2 regions of the Micromonospora sp. WMMB482 genome follow, and region 1 is predicted to be linked to the other one. Evidence: riboswitches for the same ligand, from Rfam matches in the RefSeq annotation. Region 1 holds a riboswitch; the other holds the start of a gene.

Evidence for each region. A riboswitch is a leader RNA that binds a small molecule or an ion and turns the genes downstream of it on or off. The one in region 1 is predicted to bind thiamine pyrophosphate.
Region 2: linked by a shared signal. The riboswitch ahead of thiE (thiamine phosphate synthase) and the one ahead of KSK32_RS04440 (ECF transporter S component) in region 1 are both predicted to bind thiamine pyrophosphate.

What each region holds. Positions count from the first base shown of each region.
Region 1 covers NZ_JAHOPD010000020.1:774,150-779,723, reverse strand. Annotated here, with positions in the region: gene KSK32_RS04445 (ABC transporter ATP-binding protein) at 1-1,239, opposite strand, end outside; gene KSK32_RS04440 (ECF transporter S component) at 1,361-1,951, opposite strand; TPP riboswitch at 2,027-2,133, opposite strand; gene KSK32_RS04435 (alpha/beta fold hydrolase) at 2,210-3,046, shown strand; gene KSK32_RS04430 (sugar isomerase domain-containing protein) at 3,043-3,792, shown strand; gene KSK32_RS04425 (DUF6328 family protein) at 3,885-4,388, shown strand; gene KSK32_RS04420 (acyl-CoA dehydrogenase family protein) at 4,497-5,574, shown strand, end outside.
Region 2 covers NZ_JAHOPD010000020.1:1,426,110-1,431,683, forward strand. Annotated here, with positions in the region: gene KSK32_RS07490 (thiazole synthase) at 1-374, opposite strand, end outside; gene thiS (sulfur carrier protein ThiS) at 371-571, opposite strand; gene thiO (glycine oxidase ThiO) at 562-1,692, opposite strand; gene thiE (thiamine phosphate synthase) at 1,686-2,312, opposite strand; TPP riboswitch at 2,307-2,418, opposite strand; gene KSK32_RS07510 (DUF559 domain-containing protein) at 2,537-3,448, shown strand; gene KSK32_RS07515 (aldo/keto reductase) at 4,214-5,176, opposite strand; gene KSK32_RS07520 (nucleotidyltransferase family protein) at 5,198-5,574, opposite strand, start outside.

The DNA.
Region 1 (5,574 bases):
CGCGGTGGCGAGCGCCGTCGCCACGCTCAGCCGCCGCGCCTCGCCGCCGGAGAGGGTGTACGGGTTGGCGCCGCCCAGCTTGTCCAGTCGCAGCCGGTCCAGCAACCCGTCGACGGTGGCGGCCACCGCCGGCTCGGGCTGACCGGTCCGGCGGGGGCCGAGCGCCAGCTCGTCGCGGACCGTGGCGGTGACGAACTGGTGCTCCGGATCCTGGAACACCGAGCCGATCCGGCGGACCAGCGCGGGTGCCCGCCAGCGGTGCGGGGGAGTGCGGGCGTCCCGCCCGGCGAGTTCGGCCGACGCGGTCACGGTGCCGGTACCGGGCTTCAGCAGGCCGCCCAGGAGCAGCGCCAGCGTGGACTTGCCGGCCCCGTTCGGGCCGAGGACGGCGAGCGCCTCGCCGGCGCGTACCCGGAGGTCGGTGGGGGCCAGCCGGGGTGGGAGGCCGAGCCGGTCGGCGGTGAGCAGCACGTCGCCGGCTGGCGCGGTGGCGTGCCGGGGCGGCGCGACGTGGCCGGGTACCCAGACCCCGGCGGCGGCCAGCGCGTCGCCGTGCGCGGCGAAGACCGTCTCGGGCGGCCCGTCGGCGTGGACCCCGCCGCCGGGTTCGAGCACCACGACGCGGTCGACCAGCGGCAGCGCCTCGGTGACCCGGTGCTCGACCAGGACCATCGTGGTGTCCGGGTCGAGCGCGTTCGCGACGGCCCGGCGGATCAGGGTGGCGCCGGCCGGGTCGAGGTTCGCGGTGGGCTCGTCGAGCAGCAGCAGCCCGGGGCGCAGCGCGAGCGTGCCGGCCAGCGCCAGTCTCTGCTGCTCGCCGCCGCTGAGCGCGGCGGTCGGGCGGTCCCTGTCGTACGGGAAGCCGACCCGGCGCAGCGCCTCCTCGACGCGGGTCCAGATCTCGTCGGCGGGTACGCCGCGGTTCTCCAGCCCGAACGCCACGTCGTCGCCGGAGCGGGCCATGACGAGCTGGGTCTGCGGATCCTGGAACAGGATGCCGACGCGTTCGCGGGCCTTGCGCGGGTCCAGCCCGTCGATCTCGACGGTGCCCTCCTGCTCGCCGGAGTCCTCCGGCAGCAGCCCGGCCAGCGCGGCCAGCAGCGTGCTCTTGCCGGCGCCGGAGGGTCCGAGCAGCAGCACCCGCTCGCCGCTCTCCACGCGCAGATCCACCCCGCGCAGAGCCCACCGCCGACGTCCCCCGTGCCGCCACCCGAACCCCCGCAGCACCACCCCGCTCACGAACCACCCACCCCCTCTCCCGGTCTCCCGGCCCAGCCTGCGTGATCAAGGAGTTCGCGTCCGGGAAACCGTGCCCGGCGGACGCGAACTCCTTGATCACCGGGGCGGGGCGAGGCGAGCCTCAGACCAGGGCGCGGTCGCGGCCGGCGGGGAAGCGGTCCAGGACGCCGGTGTTCGCCAGCGCGCGGGTGAGGGCCACCGCGCCCAGGCCGGCCACCAGCAGGCAACTGAGCACACCGAAGGCGATGTACGGCAGCCGGAAGGTCGTCCAGCTCGTGGCCGGGTACCAGTAGAGGACGTCGAACACGGTGGCGAAGAGGCCGCCCGCCGCCCCGGCCAGCGCCGCCGTGACCGGCCGGTAGTTGCGGTACCGGGTGGCCGCGAAGACGCTCTCCACACCCAGGCCCTGCACCGCGCCCTGCAGGATCGCCATCGCGCCGTACGGGGAGCCGAGCAGCACCGAGACGGTCGAGGCGACGGTCTCGGTGAGCAGCGCCGCACCCGGCTTGCGGACGATCAGCGCGCTCAGCACGGCCGGGATGAGCCAGACGCCGTACATGACCGACTGGAGCGGGGCGAAGAAGGCGAACGGCCCGTCGCTGCCCTTCCAGAGGATGTTCCAGAGCTGGAACACGACGCCGAAGGTGACGGCGATGACCGAGGCGACGACGATGTCGACGGTACGCCAGCGGTTGCTGTCGGTGTGGTTCACGGTTGGCTCCCAGTTCGTCGAGGTGAACCAGGAGAAGACGCACGCCGCGCCCGGTGGTCACCGGACGGCGACGCGGCTGGAGGTCGACCGAACTCCCTGCGCTGGCATTACCCAGATCAGGTTCGAGGGTCTGCGGGCACCGGCCCGCACTCTCAGCGCTGTGCGCTCCCCTGTCGGATGTGAAGTTGTCTCGTCGCAGACGCTAGCACCGACCACGGCTCCCGGCCCAGCAGGGCGAGTGTCGGTATGGTGGCGATCATGCTGGTGGATGCGCGGGGACTGACGTTCGAGGTACGCGCCGGCGGCCCCGAGGGCGGTGACCCGGTCCTGCTGCTGCACGGCTTCCCGCAGCACTCCGGCGAGTGGGACGCCGTCACGCCCGCGCTGCACGCCGCCGGGCTGCGCACGTACGCGCTCGACCAGCGCGGCTACTCGCCCGGCGCGCGCCCGGCCGACGTCGGGGCGTACCGGATCCCGGAGCTGGTGGCCGACGCGGCGGCGGTGCTCGACGCCCTCGGGGTGACAGGCGCGCACGTGGTCGGCCACGACTGGGGCGCGATCGTGGCGTGGGGCCTGGCGGCGGCGCACCCGGAGCGGGTCCGGACGCTGACCGCGGTGTCGGTGCCGCACCCGGCCGCCATGGGCCACGCGCTCGCCACCGACCCGCGGCAGAAGGTCAAGTCCGCCTACATCGCGTTGTTCCGCAAGCCCGGTACGGCGGAGAAGGTGCTGCTGGCGTGGCACGGCGCCACGCTGCGCAAGTTGTTGAGCGGCGTGGGCGACGCCGGCACGGTCGCCCGGTACGCCGAGCCGATGCGCGAGCCGGGGGCGTTGACGGCGGCGCTGAACTGGTACCGCGCGATGACCGGGACGGACATGAAGGCGGTCGCCCCGGTCGGGGTGCCCACCACATTCGTGTGGAGCGACAAGGACGTGGCGATCGGCCGGACTGCCGCGCAGGCGTGCGCCGCGCACGTCACCGGTGACTACCGGTTCGTGGTGCTGCCAGGGGTCAGTCACTGGATCCCGGACGAGGCGCCCGGCCCGCTGGCCGAGGCGATCCTCGCCCGGTGCGCAGGAACGGAGGAGGCATGACGGTGAGCGCCGACGCATACCTGACGGTGGTGACCGAGACGATCGGCCGGGTCGCGGCCGAGCAGCGGCGCAACGTGGCCGCCGCGGCCGACCTGATCGCGGCGGCGCTGCAAGCCGACGGTGTGGTGCACGCGTTCGGCACCGGGCACTCCGAGGCGCTGGCCATGGAGATCGCCGGGCGGGCCGGCGGCCTGGTGCCCACCAACCGGATCGCGCTGCGGGACCTGGTGCTGATCGGCGGCGACCCGGCCGACGTGCTCGGCCCGAAGCTGGAACGCGACCCGGCGGTGGCGCACCGCCTCTACGAGCTGGCGCCGATCCGGCCGCAGGACGTCTTCGTGCTGGCCTCGAACTCGGGCGTGAACGGGGCGATGGTCGAGTTCGCGTCCATCGTGAAGGAACGCGGGCACGGGCTGGTGGCGATCACTTCGGCGCAGCACTCGGGCCGGATGACCTCGCGGCACCCGTCCGGCCGGAAGCTCGCGGACTTCGCCGACGTGGTGCTGGACAACGGCGCCCCGTACGGCGACGCCACGCTGCCGCTGCCGGGCGGCGGCGCGGTCGGCGCGGTCTCCTCGATCACCGCGGCGCTGCTCGCCCAGCAGATCGTGGCCGAGGTGGTGGCCCGGCTGGTCGCGGCGGGGCAGCGCCCACCGGTCTATCTGTCCGCGAACATCACCGGCGGCGACGAGCACAACGCCGAGCTGGAGGCACGGTACGCGGGCCGGATCCGCCGCGGTTCCTGAACCGGTTTCGTGATCGCCCGTACGGGGCACAGGCGGTCCTGCCGGTGGGCGTTCACCCACCGGCCGTGCCGTCTTCACCGGAGGTTCACGAGTTGTCCAAGGAATCCGAGAAGCAGCGCTGGCAGCGCAATTTCGCCGACCTGTTGCAGGAGCTGCGGGTCGCGCAGACCGGCGTGCAGATCCTCTTCGCCTTCCTGCTGACGATGCCGTTCAGCAACGCCTTCACCCGGACCACCGACTTCCAGCGCGACGTCTACATCGTGGCGCTGCTGGCCGCTGCCGCCGCAGCCGCGATGATCATCTCGCCGGTCGCGTTCCACCGGGCCCTGTTCCGTCAGGGACGCAAGCCGGAGCTGGTCCGCTTCGCCCACCGGATGGCCTCGGGCGGCCTGTTCTTCATGCTGATCGCGATGGTCAGCGCGGTCCTGCTGGTCACCGACTTCGTGCTGCCCCGGCCGGTCGCGTTCGGGCTCAGCGCGGTCACCGGGATCTGGTTCCTGACCTTCTGGGCGATCCTGCCGTTCAGCCGCCGCAACTGGGGCGAGGACGACATCGACGACGAGGACGACGACCCGCAGACGCTGTCCGGCGACTGACGGTCCGCCAAATCGGACGTGCACGCGACGCTACCCCTGGGTAACACCCGGGGGTAGCGTCGTTTTCGTCGAACGCGTCGACGCAGCCGGACCGACGAGGAGGCAGCCGTGACCACGACACAGAACAGCCGGCCCGAGTCACCAGACGGTGCGGGGCCGCTGCCCACCGAGGCGGGCCAGGTGTCCGAGAAGGAGGCCCGCCAGGTCGCCGAGGCGGCCCGCGAGTCGGCCTGGGACCGGCCCAGCTTCGGCAAGGAACTGTTCCTCGGCCGGTTCCGGCTCGACCTGATCGACCCGTGGCCCCGCCCCGACCCGGCCGAGGTGGCCCGCGCCGACGAGTTCCTCGGCGCGCTGCGCGCGTACCTGACGTCCGAGGTGGACGGCGAGGCGATCGAGCGGGACGCGCGCATCCCCGACGAGGTGTTCCACGGTCTGGCCGGGCTCGGCACGTTCGGCATGAAGATCGACCGGAAGTACGGCGGGCTGGGGCTGAGCAACCTGCACTACTGCCGGGCGCTGATGCTCGTCGGCTCGGTGAACCCGGCGGTCAGCGCGCTGCTCTCGGCGCACCAGTCGATCGGCGTGCCGCAGCCGCTGAAGATGTTCGGCACGCCCGAGCAGAAGGAACGATTCCTGCCCCGGCTCGCCGCCGGTGAGGTCTCCGCGTTCCTGCTCACCGAACCGGACGTCGGCTCGGACCCGGCCCGGCTCGCCACAACCGCCGAGCCGACGGCGGACGGCACCGGCTACCGGCTCAACGGGGTGAAGCTCTGGGCCACCAACGGCACGCTCGCCACGCTGCTGGTGGTGATGGCCCGGGTGCCGGCCGGCGAGGGGCGGCGCGGCGGCATCACCGCGTTCGTGGTGGAGGGCGACAGCGACGGCATCACCGTGGAGCGGCGCAATTCCTTCGTCGGGCTGCGCGGCCTGGAGAACAGCCTCACCCGGTTCCACGACGTGTTCGTGCCCAAGGAGAACGTGATCGGCGGCGAGGGCAAGGGCCTCAAGATCGCGCTGACCACGTTGAACACCGGCCGGCTCTCGCTTCCGGCCATGTGCGTCGGGGCCGGCAAGTGGGCGCTCAACGTGGCCCGCGAGTGGGCGGCCGACCGGGTCCAGTGGGGCCGCCCGGTCGGCGAGCACGAGGCGGTGGCGAAGAAGCTGTCGTTCATCGCCGCCACCACGT
Region 2 (5,574 bases), 650 kb from region 1:
AGCTCCTCGGCGGCGCGCAGCAGCTCCACCCCGTCGGGCAGCAGCGTGCGCTCGTCGCCGATCACCTCCAGCTTCACCCAGTCGGTGTCGAACGCCTCCCGGGCCAGGTGCGCCGTCTTCACCGCCTCCACCGCGGTCCGGCAGCCGGCCGTGTTCGGCAGCAGCCGTACGCCACACCGCTCCACCAGGTCGAGCAGTCCGCCCGACCCGCCGGGCGTGGTGTCCACCCGGCGCAGCGCCAGCGTCACCAGCTCGGTACCGGAGGCGCGGATCGCCTGCTCCAGCGCGTGCAGGTTGGCCGCGCCGCCGGTGCCCAGAATGAGCCGGGAGCCGAACGTGACCCCGCCGATCTCCAGCGTGGACACCCCGCTCACCCGCCCTGGGTGGCACTGAGCACCTCGACGCGGTCGCCGTCGCGCAGCACGCTCGCCGACCAGCCGCCGCGCGGCACCACCTCGCCGTTCACCGCGACCGCGAGCCCGCGCTCCCGGTCGGTGACGGTGCGGACCACCTCGGCCACTGTGACGCCCTCGGGCAGCGTCCGGCCGAGGCCGTTGACGATCAGTTCCACGTGCGCTCCTTCCCGAAGCGGTCCGGGGTGAAGGGGGCGAGCGCGGGATCCGGCTCGCCGGAGACGATCAGCTCGGTGACCAGGCCGGCGGTGACCGGGGTGAGCACGATGCCGTGGCGGTGGTGCCCGGTCGCGGCGAGCACGCCCGGCCGACCGGGCAGCGGCCCGATGATCGGCGCGTTGTCGGGTGTACCGGGGCGCAGCCCGGCGACGGCCTCCACCAGCTCGTACTCGACGAGTTCCGGCACCAGCTCCGCGGCGGCGCGCAGCAGCGTCAGCACGCCACCGGCGGTGACAGCGGTGTCCGCGCGCTCCTCGACTGTCGCCCCGACCACGACCTCCCCGCTGGCCCGGGGCACCAGGTAGACCGGCTCGCTGTCCGCGTACCCCCGGATCACGTGCCGGAAGCCCGGCGGACCGCCACCCGGCGCGCGCAGCCGCAGCACCTGGCCCTTCACCGGCCGGACCGGCAGGCCGGTCAGGCCCGCCGCGCCGCATCCGGCCGCGACCACCGTGACCCCGGCATCCACCTCGGACAGCGCGCCGACGCGGGCCGGGCGCAGCTCCACCCCGGCGCGTTCCGCGGCCGTGCGCAGCGCGGCGACCAGCCGCCGCGGGTCGACCTGGTGGTCGCCGGTGGCCACCGCGCCGCCGCGCACCCGCGGCGCCAGCGCCGGCTCGCGGTCGCGCAGCTCCGAGGGGCGCAGCGGCGTGATCGGCAGTCCCAACCCCAGTTGGTACGACCACAGCCGCCGCGCCTCGGCCAGGTCGTCGGCGGTGAGCCCGACGACGAGCGTGCCCTCGGTGCGGTACCCGAGGTCGACGCCGCTCGCCCCGGCCAGCTCGGCGGCGAAGCCGGGCCAGCGGGCGGCGGAGGAGACGAGCAGCGCGGTCAGATCGCGTTCCCCGAAGTACGCCTCGGCGACCGGCGACAGCATCCCGGCGGCCACCGACGAGGCGCCCGACCCGGGCCGGTCGTCGTGCACCACCACTCGTAGTCCGCGCTGCGCGCACCGCCATGCGATCGCCCACCCCACCGGCCCGCCCCCCACCACCGCCACGTCGGTAAGGAAGGGCCCCCTGTTAACGCCTCCGGTAGAGGAAGGGCCCCCTCTTAACACGTCAGCGCCCGCAGTAGCTCGGCGGTGGCGGACGCGGGATCGGCGGCCAGGCTGAGCGCGCCGACCACCGCCACCCCGTACGCCCCGGCGGCCCGCAACGCCGGCACGCTCGCTGCGGTCACCCCGCCGATCGCGATCACCGGCACGCCGACCGCCTCGGCGACCGCGCGTACCCCCTCGGGGCCGATCGGGTCCGGCAGGCCGGACTTGGTGGTGGTGACGTGGCACGGGCCGACGCCCAGGTAGCTCGCGCCCGCGTCCACCGCCGCGCGGGCGCCCACCGGCTCCCGGGCGGTCGCGCCGAGCACCGCGTCCGGTCCGAGCACCCGGCGCGCGGCGGCCACCGGCAGGTCGTCCGCGCCGACGTGGCCCCCGGCTGCGTCCACCGCGAGCGCCACGTGCAGCCGGTCGTTGACCAGGCACAGTGCCCCGTACGGCCGGCACGCCTCGGTCACCCGGCGCGCCAGCTCGTACGCCTCACGGTCGGTGGCGTCGTCCTCCACGCGCACCTGCACGACGAGTTCGGCGCCCGCCACGGGCAGGGTGGCACTCAGCACGGCGAGCGGGTCACGCCCCGGCCGGGTGTCGGTGATGAGATGCAGTCGTCCCAGGGACAGCACGGCAACGCTCCTCCCTGCGCCGGCATTACCCGGATCAGGTTCGACGGTCGGGGGCTCCCAGCCCCCCTCTCAGCCCGGTCCGCACCAGGCTCCCGTGGGTCACTTGCGGCCTACCGTACGACGCCTCCCGCCCGTACGGAAGCCCGCGTGAGGTTTTTCCCAGGAACCGTTCACACGGCGGATCGGGACAGCAGGTGACCGTCTGATCACGACACGCTGCCGGGATGTCCGTTCCCGCCCGTGTCCCGCGCCGCCTGGTGGTCCTGCCGTTCCGGGGCGGCCGTGCCGTCTCCGAAGGACTGCTCACCTGGACGATGCTGCGCGGGCCGACGTGGGTCCGCCTGCTGCCGGACGTGTACGTGCACCGGGACGGATACCGCGCCGACGACCACCGGATGTGGTGCGAGGCGGTGGCGTTGCGCCTGCCGCCGGGTGCCGTGCTGGCGGGACGCAGCGCCGCCTGGTTGTCCGGCGCGGACGTGCTCACCCGCGACGCGCCGGTCACAGTGCTGCTGCCGACCGCCGCTCGACTGCGACCGCACCCACGGTTGCGGGTGGTCCGGTCGCCGCTGCCGGAGCGGGACCGCACCCTCGTCGGCGGGCTGCCGGTCACCACCCCGCTGCGTACCGCTTTCGACCTGGGTCGACAGGGCTCACTCGGCGAGGCGTTGGTCGCCGTCGACGCGCTGCTGCGTCGCCGGATCGTGCAGCTGCCCGTCCTGCGGGCCTACGCCGCCGACCGCCCGGGCTGGCCGGGCGCTCCACTGTTGCGCGAGGTGCTGGCGCTGGCCGAGCCGTTGAGCGAGTCCCCGATGGAGACGCGGCTACGGCTGCTCCTCCTCGACGCCGGCCTCGGCCCGCTCACCGCTCAGTACGAAGTGCACGCCGGCGGGCGCTTCGTGGCCCGGGTGGATCTGGCCTGGCCGGCACTCCGCCTCGCGGTCGAGTACGACGGCGACCACCACCGGGAACGGGCTCACTTCCGGCGGGACGTGGCGCGCCTGAACGCGCTGCGCGCGGCCGGCTGGGTCGTGCTGCGGTTCACGGCCGACGACGTGCTACGCCGGCCGGACGCCACAGTCGCCCTGGTCCGCCAGGCCCTGGCAGAACGTCGCGCCACCGCGGCAGACCACTGATCCGCAGCCCGCAGCCCACAGTCCAGCCCCGAGTCCCGCCCCGCCGCGCCCCGGCCCGGCCAACCGCCACCCGGTGCCTGGCCGAGCCGAGCCGGGCCGAGCCGGGCCGAGCCGGGCCGAGCCGGGCCGAGCCGGGCCGCCCGAGACGCCACGGGCGTCAGAAGGCCGCTCGCAGACACCTATGGCGTTCCACTCGCGGCTGAATCTGGCGACGAGTGGAACGCCATAGGTGTCTCAAGGTCCTCTTGACACCCATACCGTTCCACCCATCGTGAGCGCTGCCTCTGAGCGGAACGCCATGGGTGCCTCCGCGCGCGGGCGGGCCCCGGTGGGCGCACGCCCGCCGTGCGGGGCAAGCCACGACGCTCGCACGCCCACGAGCGGGCGGACCGCACACGCGGACGGACCCAACGCGCGGACGAGCCGAACGCGCGGGCGGACCGCACACGCGGACGGACCCAACGCGCGGACGAGCCGAACGCGCGGGCGGACCGCACACGCGGACGGACCCAACGCGCGGACGGGCCGAACGCGCGGACGGGCCGAACGCGCGGACGGGCCGAACGAGCGCGGGCCCGACGCGCGGGCGGGCCCCGGTGGGCGCACGCCCGCCGCGCGGGGCAAGCCACGACGCTCGCACGCCCACGAGCGGGCGCCCCTGCGACGCACGGGCGGACCGCACACGCGGACGGACCGCACACGCGGGCGGGCCGAACGAGCACGGGCCCGACGCGCGGGCGGGCGCGCCGGTGCCCGGCAGGGTCGTCAGAGGATGGCGTCCAGGGCGTCCAGGTCCTCGTCGGTGGGCTGCCAGGTGCCGGCTTCGGCGTTGGCCTTCACCTGCTCGGGAGTGGTCGCGCCGGCGATCACCGACGTCACGGCGGGACGGGCCGCGAGACCGCCGATGGCCACCTGGAGCATGCTGATCCCGCGCTCGGCCGCGTACGCCTCGATGGCCTCGATGACGTCCCAGCGCGCGGCGGCCAGCCGCTCGGCGTACCGGCCGCCACCGGCCAGGCGGCTGCCCGCCGGGGGCGCCTCGCCCCGCTTGTACTTGCCGGTGAGCAGCCCGTTGGCGAGCGGGAAGAACGGCAGCATCCCGAGGCCGAACCGCTCGCAGGCCGGGATCACCTCGTCCTCCACCCCGCGCTCCACCAGCGAGTAGTGGTTCTGCGCGGAGATGAACCGGGTACGCCCCTGCGAGGACGCGGTCCAGTCGGCGTCGGCGATCTGCCACCCGGCGAAGTTGGAGTTGCCCAGGTAGCGCACCTTGCCGGCGGTCACCAGGTCGTCCAGCGCGGCGAGCGTCTCGTCGATCGGGGTGCCCGGGTCGGGCTCGTGCATCTGGTACAGGTCGATGTGGTCGGTGCCGAGCCGGCGCAGCGACGCCTCGACCGCACGGGCGATGTAGCGGCGGGCGCCCCGGGCGCCGTGGTCCGGCCCGTTCGCGCCGTGCATGTCCATGCCGAACTTGGTGGCCACCACCACGTCGTCGCGTCGGCCCTTGAGCGCCTGGCCGAGCACTTCCTCGGAAGCGCCCTGCGGCTCACCGTAGATGTCGGCGGTGTCGAAGAAGTTGATCCCGGCGTCGAGCGCGGCGTCCACCACCGCCCGGGTCCCGTCGAGGTCGAGTTTGCGGCCGAAGTTGTTGCAGCCGATGCCGACCACTGACACCACGAGCCCGGAGTCGCCCAGCCGGCGATAAGTCATCTCACTCACGAGATCCACCCTATGCCCGCTCCCCGGGTGTCACCCGAAGAGCGGGAGCACCTCGGCGGCCAGCACCCGGGCGTCGCCGATCGTCGCCGCCAGTTCCGCAGGGGTACGCCCCACCGCGCCCAGCAGCGCCTGCGCCCGCTCGGCGAAGTCCGGCGGCGCACCCGGCAGGCGCCCGGCGGAGGCGATCATGCCCTTCTCGTTCACCAGCCACCGTCCGGTCCGCCCGTGCAGCGCGTGGACCAGCACCCCGACCACCCGGAACAGGCAGCCGGCCACGTAGCCGGAGTCACCTCCGGCCGCGCCCTTGGCCGCGCCGTCGAGCAGCAGCCCGGCCTCCCAGCCACCGGCCACCAGCGCGGCGCCGAGCGCGGGCGGATAGTCGACGGTCTCGGCCCGCAGCGCCGTCA